2 linked regions of the Gloeothece verrucosa PCC 7822 genome follow. Each later gene encodes a partner of the first gene's protein in a complex. Links are inferred from orthologs where the notes say so. Each region holds a gene or a part of one and is shown in the gene's direction. Other genes may lie near its edges. The genes, in order: rpsG and tig.

Region 1 (6,547 bases):
TGGTGGGCTTTTTGACGGCTGTAGTCTGTTTAATTGTTGTGATTGGCGGAGCCTCGTTATTTAGCTTGATCCCTAAACCCATTTTTGGGGGAATGTTATTGTTTCTTGGCTTAGATTTTTTTGGAGAATGGATTCAGCAATCTCGCTTCAAACTTGCTCAAGCAGATATTTTTGTTGTTCTGTTGATTGCTGTTATTATTGTTTTTGTCGGATTTCTTCAAGGAGTGGCTATTGGTTTGATCTTAGCTGTAGTAATTTTTGTCATCAACTACAGTCTCACTGATGTGATTAAACAACAACTTTCAGGAGCCAATTGCCAAAGTAATGTACAGCGTTTTCAGTCTCAAGAAAATTTGCTCAAAAGCTTAACTGATCAAATTCATGTCATTAAACTACAAGGTTTTATTTTTTTTGGCACTGCCAATCACTTAGTGAATCAAATTCGTCGCCGCATGGCTGATCCTCAAAAAATGCCTTTGCGCTATGTTATCTTAGATTTTCGTCATGTAAGCGGCTTAGATTCTTCGGCTATATTTAGCTTTATTAAGTTAAAAATTTTAGCTCAACAAAATAATTTATCTATTCTTTATACCACCATTCCTAACTCGATTGGAAAAAGGCTTTTACAAGCTGATTGTTTAGATGATGAACATAAACTTGCCTTGCTTTTACCTACTTTAGATCGAGGATTAGAATGGTGTGAAAATCAATTATTAGAAGAATTTATTAATCTTCAAGAAAGTCCACAAACTTTAGCTGAACAACTCACTCAACTTTTCCTTAGACCGGAACAAGTGTTTAAATTTATGAAATATTTGATTTGTTTAGATTATTCGTCCGGTGAATTAATTTTTAAACAGGGCGAACCCTCTGATGGACTATATTTTTTAGAATCTGGTCAAGTGACCGTTATGATCGAAACTTCTTCTCAACAACGCAAACGTCTGCGGACATTTCAAGTGGGTACTATTTTGGGAGAAATGGGCATCTATGATGACTCGCCTCGTTCAGCTTCTGTGGTGGCTGATAGACCGAGTTGCGCCTATTTCTTATCTCAAGAAAATCTCAAGAAAATGGAGAAATTTGACGCTCCCTTAGCCGTCGCTTTTCATCGTTTTATTGCTCAATTGCTAGTCAAACGATTTAAACGAGTTCAACAAGATTTACTTGAGTCGGCTTAAGTTCAAGTCAAGGGTTTTGTTTTAGCCGCTTATGAAGATTTATGACTAACTCTCGAAACCTTAGCCGAGTTTAGCTCCGCTTGACTTTAGCGAAGCCTGAAAAACGAAGTCCGAAAATTTACGTAAGAGTATACTAGCATATTTTGTCAATGCCCGCTACTTATACGTGTAAAAATAACAAAAGTTTCTGATGACAAATTCTCAGACTGAACTGTTATCTTAAATTAAGATCATTTAAATTCTCAGTAACTAACTATAAGTATTCAGGAGTTATAATCATGGTTCAATCTACCGAAACCTCTCCCGTATCAGATCTTTCCGTTTTAACATCCATTACAAGAACAAAAGCACCAGTGACAGAAATGCGTCCTTGGGGGTCTTTTACCACTTTAGAGGAAGCCGCAGGCTATAAAATTAAACGTATAGAAGTTAATCCAGGACATCGCCTAAGCTTACAAATGCACCATCATCGCAGTGAACACTGGATTGTGGTTTCCGGGACAGCTAAAGTGATTTGTGGAGATAACGAGCAAGTTTTATCGGCTAATCAATCAACTTATGTTCCTCAATGTACTGCCCATCGATTAGAAAATCCAGGAGTCATTAAATTGATCTTGATCGAAGTCCAAAATGGTGAATACTTGGGAGAGGATGACATCATCCGTTTTCAAGATGACTATGCCCGTCATGTCTAAAGCTAAAATATAACTGCGGATTTTTCTCCCTGGAGTACGTCACTCTCTAGGGAGCTATCACTAGATAAAGAAAAGTAAAATTTGCTCTTAAGAAGTTATTTGTTAAGTTATAAAAACCTTTTTGCCCATGATTGACTTAACCGGTGCCGCCGCCAATGAGATCAGACGTTTACAACATAGCCGCTCTTTAGGCAATAGTTATTTTCGAGTGAGGGTAAAACCCGGCGGATGTTCAGGGTTATATTATGTACTAGACTTCTGTCCCCAACCGGAAATCGGCGATCACATTTATGAAAGTCTGGGTATTAACATCATTATTGATGCGGACACTCATCACTATCTTAAAAAGCTCACCATAGATTATGCTGAAGATTTAATGGGGGGTAGCTTTCGTTTCCATAATCCTTCCTCGAGTGAAAATTGCGGTTGCGGCTTATCTTTTAACATCGCGGTGTAAACCGGCAAGAAACCAACCGGTTGCCATTTTTTTTGCCCTTGACACACCATCATGAATTTAGTTACGATTATAAGTTGCTGACCATTCTAGAATAAAGATTGGGAGATTATACTCAAGCTTTAATTACTTGACTCATGCCCACAATTCAACAACTAATTCGTAGTGAACGCTCTCAAATCCAGAAAAAGACGAAATCCCCAGCGCTAAAACAATGTCCTCAGCGCCGAGGAGTTTGTACTAGAGTATACACCACAACTCCGAAAAAACCCAATTCGGCTTTACGCAAAGTAGCCCGGGTTCGTTTAACCTCGGGGTTTGAAGTAACAGCTTACATTCCAGGGATAGGACATAACTTACAAGAACACTCAGTGGTTCTCATTAGAGGCGGTCGGGTAAAAGATTTACCTGGGGTAAGATATCATATCATCCGGGGGACATTGGATTCGACGGGTGTAAAAGACCGCAAACAAGGGCGCTCTAAATACGGAACTAAACGTCCCAAATAAAACATTCAACAGAGCCAACATTGGAGGGAAAAAACCCCTAAAAGTCTCATCGCGTGAAAAGGAAAAATACAAACCATGTCTCGACGAAAAAACCTTAAAAGGCGACCCATTCCGCCAGACCCCGTGTTTAATAGCTATTTAGTAAACATGACCATCAGACGGGTAATGCGCTCAGGGAAAAAATCCCTAGCCTCAACCATCGTTTATGATGCGTTAAAAAATGTAGGAGAAAGAACCGGTAGAGACGCTCTCGAAGTATTTGAGCAAGCGGTTAAAAACATTACGCCTTTAGTAGAAGTGAAAGCGCGTCGGGTGGGAGGGGCAACCTACCAAGTCCCGATGGAAGTTCGCCCAGGACGAGGCACCACATTAGCTCTGCGTTGGCTAATCTCCTTTTCTCGCAATAGAAATGGTCGCACCATGGCCGCTAAATTAGCATCCGAAATAATGGATGCTGCCAACGAAACGGGAGGAGCCATTAAAAAACGCGAAGAAACTCACCGGATGGCCGAAGCTAACAAAGCCTTCGCTCATTATAGATATTGATTACTTGTAATCACCGAAGGCATTCGGGACGTGGCGGTGGATAACCCTACTCTGCCGCTTAAAAATTTTCGCAAAGAAAAGTATAGAATTGTAAATAGTGTAAAAAAAATAGTACAAATAACACAACTAGCAGGAAAAAATAAAGGAGGTTGCTGTGGCACGTAGTATCCCGCTGGAGAGAGTACGCAACATCGGAATCGCGGCTCACATAGACGCGGGCAAGACAACAACGACTGAACGAATCCTATTTTATACGGGAATCGCTCACAAACTCGGTGAAGTTCATGAAGGAACTGCCACTATGGATTGGATGGCCCAAGAGCAAGAAAGAGGAATCACCATCACCGCCGCGGCCATTAGTACCAGTTGGCAAGATCACCGAATCAACATCATTGATACCCCCGGACACGTAGACTTCACCATTGAGGTAGAACGTTCCATGCGGGTATTAGATGGAGTGGTTGCCCTATTCTGTTCAGTGGGAGGTGTCCAGCCCCAATCAGAAACGGTATGGCGACAAGCCAACCGCTATAACGTGCCCCGTATTGCCTTTGTTAACAAAATGGATAGAACCGGGGCAAACTTCTTCAAAGTCTACGACCAAATAAAAGATCGCCTGAGAGCTAATGCAGTTCCCATTCAGATCCCAATTGGCAGTGAAAGTGATTTTCATGGCATCGTAGATTTGGTGCGGATGAAAGCGAAAATTTATAAAGATGATTTGGGTAAAGAAATTGAAGATGCCGAAATCCCAGCAGATTTGGTAGATCAAGCCCAAGAATTTCGCACCATTCTAATTGAAGCAGTAGCAGAAACCTCAGAAGAATTATTAGAAAAATATTTAGAAGGTGAGGAATTAACCGAGGAAGAAATAAGACAGGGCATAAGAAGAGGAACAATTACTGGAGCAATTATGCCCCTGCTTTGCGGTTCTGCCTTCAAAAATAAAGGGGTACAACTTCTACTGGATGCAGTAGTAGACTACTTGCCCTCTCCCTTAGACGTTCCGGCCATTAAGGGTGTATTACCCAATGGAGAAGAAGCGTCTAGAACAGCCGATGATAACGCGCCTTTTTCAGCCCTAGCCTTCAAAATAGCAGCAGATCCTTATGGAAGACTAACCTTCCTACGGGTTTATTCAGGGGTTCTGAGCAAAGGCAGTTATGTCTATAACTCAACCAAAAATATAAAAGAGCGAATCTCTCGCCTCATCGTCTTAAAATCTAACGATCGCATTGAAGTCGATGAACTGCGAGCCGGAGACTTAGGGGCAGCCATTGGGTTAAAAAATACCATCACCGGCGATACCTTATGTGATGAAGCGAATCCGATCATCCTAGAATCCCTCTTTATTCCTGAACCTGTTATATCGGTAGCGGTTGAACCCAAAACTAAGCAGGACATGGAAAAACTGGGCAAAGCTTTACAAGCTTTATCCGAAGAAGATCCGACCTTCAGAGTCAACACAGATCCTGAAACTAATCAAACGGTAATCGCCGGAATGGGAGAATTACACTTAGAAATTCTCGTAGACCGGATGCTCAGAGAGTATAAGGTAGAAGCAAGCGTCGGTAAACCCCAGGTAGCTTACCGCGAAACCATTCGCAAAACCACCAAGGCAGAAGGAAAATACATCCGTCAAAGTGGTGGTAAAGGTCAATATGGTCATGTGGTGCTGGAAGTGCAACCAGCAGAACCCGGTAGCGGCTTTGAATTCGTCTCCAAAATTGTAGGAGGTTCGATTCCCAAAGAATATGTTCCTGCGGTAGAACAGGGGATTAAAGAAACCTGTGAAACCGGAATTATAGCCGGTTATCCCGTGATTGACTTAAAAGTGACCCTACTCGATGGGTCTTACCACGAAGTAGACTCATCAGAAATGGCTTTCAAAATTGCCGGTTCAATGGGCATTAAAGAGGCGGTTAGCAAAGCCTCTCCAGTTATCCTCGAACCCATGATGAAAGTAGAAGTAGAAGTCCCTGAAGATTTCCTTGGCGATGTAATAGGAGACCTCAACCGTCGTCGGGGTCAAATTGAAGGCATGAAATCTGAGGAAGGACTAGGCAAAGTTTCTTCTAAAGTCCCTCTCGGAGAAATGTTTGGTTACGCGACCGATATTCGCTCCAACACACAAGGACGAGGAATCTTCTCGATGGAGTTCAGTCACTACGAAGAAGTCCCTCGTAACGTTGCTGAAGAGATCATCTCTAAAAGCAAAGGAAACGCCTAACACAATCAATCATGCTCAATGAATAGTGAAGAGTTTTGGGGATTAGAAATTAGAGCAATCAAAAAAATCTCTATTCTAAAACCCAAAACCGCCAACCTAATCATTGATAATGAAAAATGAACAACCAGTGAAAAGATCTCAAAAGGAATAGTTAATAAATGGCACGCGCAAAATTCGAACGGACTAAACCTCACGTCAACATCGGTACTATCGGTCACGTTGATCACGGGAAAACCACCTTAACCGCAGCAATTACTATGGCTTTAGCCGCACAAGGAAAAGCCAAAGCCAGAAAATACGATGATATTGATGCGGCTCCCGAAGAAAAAGCACGGGGTATTACTATCAATACCGCTCACGTAGAGTATGAAACTGACGAACGTCACTATGCTCACGTAGACTGTCCAGGACACGCTGACTATGTGAAAAACATGATCACCGGTGCGGCTCAAATGGACGGCGGAATTCTAGTAGTATCTGCTGCTGATGGTCCCATGCCTCAAACCCGTGAGCATATTCTCTTAGCCAGACAGGTTGGTGTACCTAGCTTGGTTGTCTTCTTAAATAAAGCAGACATGGTAGACGACGAAGAACTGCTCGAACTCGTAGAACTAGAAGTTCGGGAATTATTAAGTGAATATCAATTCCCTGGAGATGACATTCCTATCGTTATTGGTTCTGCTAAAGAAGCCGTAGATGCTTTAACCGCAACTCCTGGCATCAAAAAAGGAGACAACCAGTGGGTTGACAAAATCCTCGCCTTAATGGATGAAGTAGATGCCTACATTCCCACTCCTGAACGGGATGTTGACAAGCCTTTCTTAATGGCAATAGAAGACGTTTTCTCCATCAGTGGTCGGGGAACTGTTGCTACTGGACGGATTGAACGCGGTAAGATTAAAGTCGGCGAAACCGTTGAAATAGTGGGTGTT
Region 2 (6,417 bases), 430 kb from region 1 along the record:
AACGGATATACGGCTACCGCCATAATAATGGTAGTACAGTTGGGGTTAGCAATAATTCCCTGATGCTCGGCGGCGGCTTGGGGGTTGATTTCGGGCACAATGAGCGGCACTTTAGGGTCCATGCGAAAAGCGCTGGAGTTATCTACCATCACTGCACCCGAGGAGACGATGGTTTTGGCCCAAGCTTTGGAAATTGAGCCGCCTGCCGAGGCTAAAACGAGATCAATTCCTTTAAATGATCCTTCGTTGACTTCTTCGATGGTTAAGGCCTGGCCTTTAAATAAGAGGGTTTTACCAGCCGAACGACCCGAAGCAAGTAGTTTTAGATTAGCTACTGGGAAGTGGTGGCTTTCGAGTAATTCGATGAGTTCTGTGCCGACTGCTCCGCTTGCGCCGAGGATAGCAACATTAATTTCTTTTGTCAATTGAGTTTCCTCCTTAGATTGGTTAAACCTTGAACTGGGTTTTTGATGGGGTTTTGATATATGGTTTTATCTATTTAAACTTAAGTTACTATAACGGGCTAGTTTAGTTTAGAAAGACTTTACTGTTCAAGGTTTAAGATGGCTTTACTTTATCATAACCCGAACAGATAATAATATTTTCAGCTTGGTTATCATATCATAGAGCGAGCATTGTTGCTCTTGTTTGACCGACTTGAGCGGCTCAAGTTCCCCCGATAGGTTTTTGGCTAGTGAGTCATGAGGGCGGCTAATTCGCTGCTTGGGCGACAAATGAGATTTTCTGGGGCATCTGATCGCCATCCTATGCGGGTTGGTCTAATCCAAAGGGGGTTTTATGACCGGTGCCAGAGTAGGGGACTGACGACAGTTAAAAAATATTTCCCTAAACTTACTCATTTCTGGGCATAACGCGCTAGTTCATAAGCTGTTACGCCTCATTATTAAGTCGGTAAATCTGTCACAGTAGCACTAACTATTTCAATAATAACGACCTAAACCGAATTTTATTCCTGAATTTTCCTGAATTTTATTTATTGTTCAAGTCCTAAATTTAACTGAACTATTAATGGCAAAAGCCTGAGAGACTTAAAAAGTCTTCAATTTTAGGTAAAGTTAAGTCATGAACATTTTTAAATCCATCAAAAAAGCTGTCATTTTTGGGCTGTTATTTTTAGGGTTAACTTTCGCCGTTCAAAACCCCAGTTACGCGACAGAGCTTAAAGGAGATTGGACCCTTGTATCTATCGGTAATGAGCCGGTTTTAAACAGTGCTAAAATCACAGCAAGCTTTGATGATGAACCTGATAATGTAATTTACGGTAGTGCTGGTTGCAATCGCTACATTGCGTCTTTCTGTGCAACGGAAAATCGCATTTTAATTGGGCCTGTAGCTACTACCCAAATGTTATGTCATCCTCAAGCTATAATGAAGCAAGAAGGTGCATATATACAAGCATTAGAAGCCGCAAAATACTATGAAGTAAGTGAGCAACATTTAAAACTTAGTGACGGGAACAATCAAACTTTAGAATATGTTAAAGACCCCTAAAATTATCAGAGTTTATTAGCGAGAGTAATAGCATTTGGGTTGGATAACTCATGAGTTATTCAACCATTTTTTAGTCAGAATATTTGGAGTCAGAAAAAGGAAGACAAGGAGCTAGAAATATTCCTACTCAGATTCATTGTGGAAAACGACGATCACAGCACGGTTTGCTTCCTCCCCAGTCATAGCTCAACCTGACTGATATTTTTATGCCTTGATGGAAAAGGGGATTTTCATTCGCCCAGCTTGATCCACATTGGTAATTCGAGGGTAAAATATAAAGATCGGGATACCCTGCTTAAAACGGGAAAACCCATTTCTAAGCTTAAGTAAATCCAAAGCATACATTTATAGTCGTTTTGAGAAAGAGAAATCGATGAAAGTTACCCAGGAAAAGCTTCCTGACAGTCAAATCGGGTTAGAAATTGAAATTCCCCCAGAAACATCTAAACAAACCTACGAAACGGTGGTCAACAACCTTGCACGCACGACACAGATTCCTGGGTTTCGCAAGGGAAAAATCCCCCGTCAGGTCCTAGTTCAACGGTTAGGGTCCCTACGGATCAAGGCTACTGCCTTAGAAGAAATCATTCAATCGAGTTTGCAAGAAGCTATTAAACAAGAATCGATTGAAGTGATCGGGAATTATCAATTAGGCTCGAGTTTTGAAGAATTACTGCAAAAATTTAACCCCGGAGAAACCTTCACTTTCTCAGCCTCGGTGGATGTTCCCCCTACAGTGCAACTCGGAGATTATCAAAATCTTCAGATCAAAGCCGAAGAAAGCGTCTATGATCCTCAAAAAATAGATGAGTGGCTAGAACAGCAACGAGAAAAATTTGTCACCTTAGTTCCCATTGAAGATCGTCCCGCTCAAATTGGGGATGTGGCAATTATCGATTACTACGCACTAGCCAACGACGGACCTCAAGCCGGAGAAGCTATCCCCGGCGTACAGGGGACAGATTTTCGCGTAGAACTCGGTGAAGGACGCTTTATTAGTGGATTCGTCGAAGGCATTGTCGGCATGAAACCTGATGAAACCAAAGAAATTAATGCCACTTTCCCAGAGGATTATCCTCAAGAAGAATTAGCCGGCAAAGAAGCTATTTTTACGGTTACCCTCAAGGAACTTAAAACTAAAGAACTCCCCGAACTTGATGACGAGTTGGCTGAACAAATCAGTGAAAACAGCGAACAAAAATTTGAAACGCTGGCCGAGTGGCGTGAATACCTAGAAAAACAGTTCTCAGAACAAGCCCAAAATGAGACTAAAAATAGCATCCACTCTCGCATCATTGAAGAATTAGTGAACATTAGTACCGTAGATTTGCCCGAAACTTTAATTCAGGAAGAAATAACCGAATTACTGCGACAAACTGCTGTACAAATGCAACAAATGGGAGTAGATGTCAAAACCCTCTTTACTTCAGAAAATATTGGCCGTATGCGAGATAATGCTCGTCCTGAAGCGGTGGAGCGATTGAAACAAACTCTCGTGCTGACTGAGGTGGCTAAAGTCGAATCCATTGAAGTCGATAACCAAGCCATTGAGGAAAGATATAATAAGCTCAAACAGCAATTACAAGGGCAAGACATCGATCTAGACCGTTTACGAGAAGTTATCATCCAAGAATTACAGACTCAAAAAACTCTCGAATGGCTGCAAGAAAAAGCAACCGTTGAATTAGTGCCTAAATCAACACCTCAAGAAGAGGAAACAGAAATAGACCAAGGAGAAGATACTATCATTGAAACCTTCGCCGAGCCGATTGAGTCTTCTCGAGAAACTTCTGAGGAATCTTAGAAAATAATTAGCCAAAATTCTCGCAAAAGTTCCAAAGAACCGAAAATTTTGTGGTAGATTTGAGGTGGAGGAAGTAGCCTCAATCCAAATGCCATTAAGGCTATTCAAAAAAGCCTGAAGGCGGAGCTTTTGAAAAAACCCTAAACTAGAGCCAACGGGCCCTTTGTTAGTAAATAAGCTTAGGATTGACTAAAATTGTAATTTACCAAGCCTCCACCTGAAAAACCAACGATTAACACCATCTCTCAACTGGCTTACTCTAGCCGAAAACGCGGGAAAAACGCTAAGTTAGTAGTAACTGGCAAAATTTTTTTAAACAGCATCCAAATCCTATGGTTCAATCAAAATCGCCTGATCACCCCATCATTAGCTATTGCTCCCCCAAGATCTACTCCAGCACTCAGAATATCGTGCCGGTAGTTATAGAACAATCGGGGATGGGAGAAAGAGCATTTGATATTTACTCGCGCTTATTGCGGGAAAGAATCGTATTTTTAGGCACAGCAATTGATGATAATGTCGCTGACTCCATTGTGGCTCAACTGCTGTATCTCGATGCTGAAGATCCAGAAAAAGACATTCAACTCTATATCAATTCCCCAGGCGGCTCGGTGTACGCTGGACTAGCCATTTACGATACCATGCAACAAATTCGTCCTGATGTAGTCACCATCTGCTTTGGACTAGCAGCCAGCATGGGAGCCTTCTTGCTATCCGGTGGCACAAAAGGAAAACGCATGGCTTTACCCAGTGCTAGAATAATGATCCATCAACCCATCGGCGGAGCGCAAGGGCAAGCGGTGGAAATCGATATTCAAGCTAAAGAAATCCTCTATATCAAACAAAGATTAAATTCTCTATTAGCCGAACACACCGGTCAACCCTACGAAAGAATCGCAGAAGACACCGAGCGAGATTTTTATATGTCCGTTCATGATGCCAAAGACTACGGATTAATCGATCAGGTCATTTCTCGCTCAGAACTTCCTGATCCCACAATTCCAGTAACCTCACTGTAATAAGAAATAACTATGTCTAAATACGACTCCCACCTAAAGTGTTCGTTTTGTGGCAAATCCCAGGAACAGGTTCGTAAACTTATCGCTGGTCCGGGAGTCTACATTTGCGATGAGTGTGTAGAACTGTGTAACGAAATTTTGGATGAGGAACTGATGGAACCCCCAAGCCCGGTTTCCTCATCCGTTTCGCCAAGGGAAGAACGCCCGAAACGTCGCAATAGCCGAGAACGTCTCACTCTCGGCCAAATTCCCAAACCCAGAGAGATCAAAAAATATCTCGATGAATATGTGATTGGACAAAATGAGGCGAAAAAAGTCCTCTCGGTGGCAGTGTATAACCACTACAAACGTCTCTCAGATATCCAATCCAAACGCAGTGGAACAGGCTCAATTGATGATCCGATCGAATTACAAAAATCTAATATACTCCTGATGGGTCCCACTGGCTCAGGAAAAACCCTTTTAGCTCAAACCTTAGCCAAAATTCTCGACGTGCCTTTTGCGGTGGCTGATGCCACAACTCTCACCGAAGCCGGTTATGTGGGAGAAGATGTGGAAAATATTCTGCTACGACTGTTACAAGTGGCAGACCTTGATGTAGAAGAAGCTCAACGGGGAATTATCTATATTGATGAAATCGATAAAATAGCCCGTAAAAGCGAAAATCCCTCTATTACTCGTGATGTATCGGGAGAAGGCGTACAGCAGGCACTCCTGAAAATGTTAGAAGGAACCATCGCCAATGTTCCTCCCCAAGGAGGACGCAAGCACCCTTATCAAGATTGTATCCAAATCGATACCAGTAATATTCTCTTCATCTGTGGCGGCGCATTTGTCGGCTTGGATAAAATTGTTGAACAGCGACTCGGCAAAAAATCTATGGGATTTATACAGCCAGGAGACGGAAATGCAAAAGATAAACGTACAGCCGATTTGCTTAAAGTAATAGAACCTGACGACCTAGTAAAATTTGGCATGATTCCCGAATTTGTCGGGAGAATTCCGGTTATGGCCTCGTTAGACCCCCTCGATGAAGAAGCCCTCATCGCTATTCTCACTCAGCCGCGAAATGCTCTAGTTAAACAATATCAAAAACTCCTGAAGATGGATAATGTTCAATTAGAGTTTAAATCAGATGCCGTCAGAGCGATCGCTCAAGAAGCCTATCGGCGCAAAACCGGGGCCAGAGCATTACGGGGAATCGTGGAAGAATTAATGTTAGAAGTGATGTATGAGCTACCCTCCCGAAAAGATGTCAAGCGCTGTTTGATTACCCGGGAAATGGTAGAAAAACGCTCAACGGCTGATTTATTAGTTCATCCTTCCTCAATTGTTACACCCGAGTCAGCTTAAAAAATTCGCTCATTCAAAATTGAGATTTGATAGCGAAAGCTAAAAGCTAAATAAGATAGTACAATTAACAGTAAATTTATCTTTTTCAATTTTGAATTTAAAAAGCGCTCAATGACACAGGAGACAGAACAACGGATCACCGTTAGAGGTGTTGACCATTATTATGAGTGGATTAGTGAGGGCCTGTCCCCTGCACCGCATTCGGAGGCTTGTGCCGCTTCTCACTCAGAAAATTCTCTACCTAAACCCGTCATGGTGTTTATTCATGGTTGGGGAGGATCAGCCAGATATTGGCGTAAGACGGCTAAAGAATTGTCTCAAAATTTTGACTGCTTACTCTACGATTTACGTGGTTTTGGACGAAGTAAACTCCCTCAAACGCCTGTAGAAGTTACTTACGAATTAGAAGAATACGCGCTTGATTTAGCGGCTTTATTAGATGCTTTAAATATAAAACGAGTTTATCTCCACAGTCACTCTATGGGCGCATCGGTAGCCGCTTTTTTTATAGATTTATTTCCTGAACGAGTAGAAAAAGCCATCTTAGCTTGTAATGGGATTTTTGAATACGATGAAAAAGCGTTTTCAGCTTTTCATAAATTTGGAAAATATGTGGTTCAGTTTCGTTATCCTTGGTTTTTAAAAATTCCTTTAGCTGATCGCTTATTTATGGCGCGATTTCTTCATCGTCCCATTGAAAAAGATGCTCAGAGGGATTTTTTAGAGGAT

The links.
Region 2: the proteins of rpsG (region 1) and tig are in contact, whole or in part, in a crystal structure (PDB 3GTY), measured with the Thermotoga maritima proteins. The link is inferred for Gloeothece verrucosa PCC 7822 from one-to-one orthologs. Residues at the interface, in WP_004081843.1 of Thermotoga maritima: Lys34, Lys52, Lys55, Glu59, Arg62, Gln63, Glu66, Asn67, Lys69, Val71, Arg95, Ala109, Lys110, Lys111, Gly112, Arg113, Pro114, Glu117, Glu121, Ile124, Ala125, Tyr127, Asn128, Asn129, Thr130, Gly131, Lys135, Asp139, Arg142, Met143; in WP_004081061.1 of Thermotoga maritima: Glu122, Val124, Val129, Leu130, Tyr133, Glu188, Gly259, Ile262, Tyr263, Glu266, Ser270, Glu273, Gln274, Glu277, Arg308, Gln311, Ile312, Ser315, Tyr316, Glu325, Arg329, Arg336, Leu363, Phe366, Trp367, Arg373, Leu377, Arg381, Leu384, Glu387.

What each region holds. Positions count from the first base shown.
Region 1 is NC_014501.1:2,369,111-2,375,657, forward strand. Bases 1,714-4,649 are described here. They hold rpsG (30S ribosomal protein S7), read left to right. Parts: upstream 1,714-2,914; coding sequence 2,915-3,385; downstream 3,386-4,649. Other genes in these bases: CYAN7822_RS10400 (phosphomannose isomerase type II C-terminal cupin domain), read left to right, coding at 1,714-1,876; CYAN7822_RS10405 (HesB/IscA family protein), read left to right, coding at 2,004-2,333; rpsL (30S ribosomal protein S12), read left to right, coding at 2,468-2,839; fusA (elongation factor G), read left to right, coding at 3,540-4,649. In the rest of the region: CYAN7822_RS10395 (SulP family inorganic anion transporter), read left to right, coding at 1-1,181; more of CYAN7822_RS10400, read left to right, coding at 1,460-1,713; more of fusA, read left to right, coding at 4,650-5,615; tuf (elongation factor Tu), read left to right, coding at 5,774-6,547.
Region 2 is NC_014501.1:1,935,339-1,941,755, reverse strand. Bases 1,295-4,100 are described here. They hold tig (trigger factor), read left to right. Parts: upstream 1,295-1,885; coding sequence 1,886-3,316; downstream 3,317-4,100. Other genes in these bases: clpP (ATP-dependent Clp endopeptidase proteolytic subunit ClpP), read left to right, coding at 3,649-4,100; CYAN7822_RS08635 (META domain-containing protein), read left to right, coding at 1,295-1,512. In the rest of the region: CYAN7822_RS08640 (aspartate-semialdehyde dehydrogenase), read right to left, coding at 1-425; more of CYAN7822_RS08635, read left to right, coding at 1,084-1,294; more of clpP, read left to right, coding at 4,101-4,335; ATP-dependent protease ATP-binding subunit ClpX, read left to right, coding at 4,348-5,688; CYAN7822_RS08615 (alpha/beta fold hydrolase), read left to right, coding at 5,800-6,417. UniProt on the Bacillus subtilis protein: Involved in protein export. Acts as a chaperone by maintaining the newly synthesized protein in an open conformation. Functions as a peptidyl-prolyl cis-trans isomerase.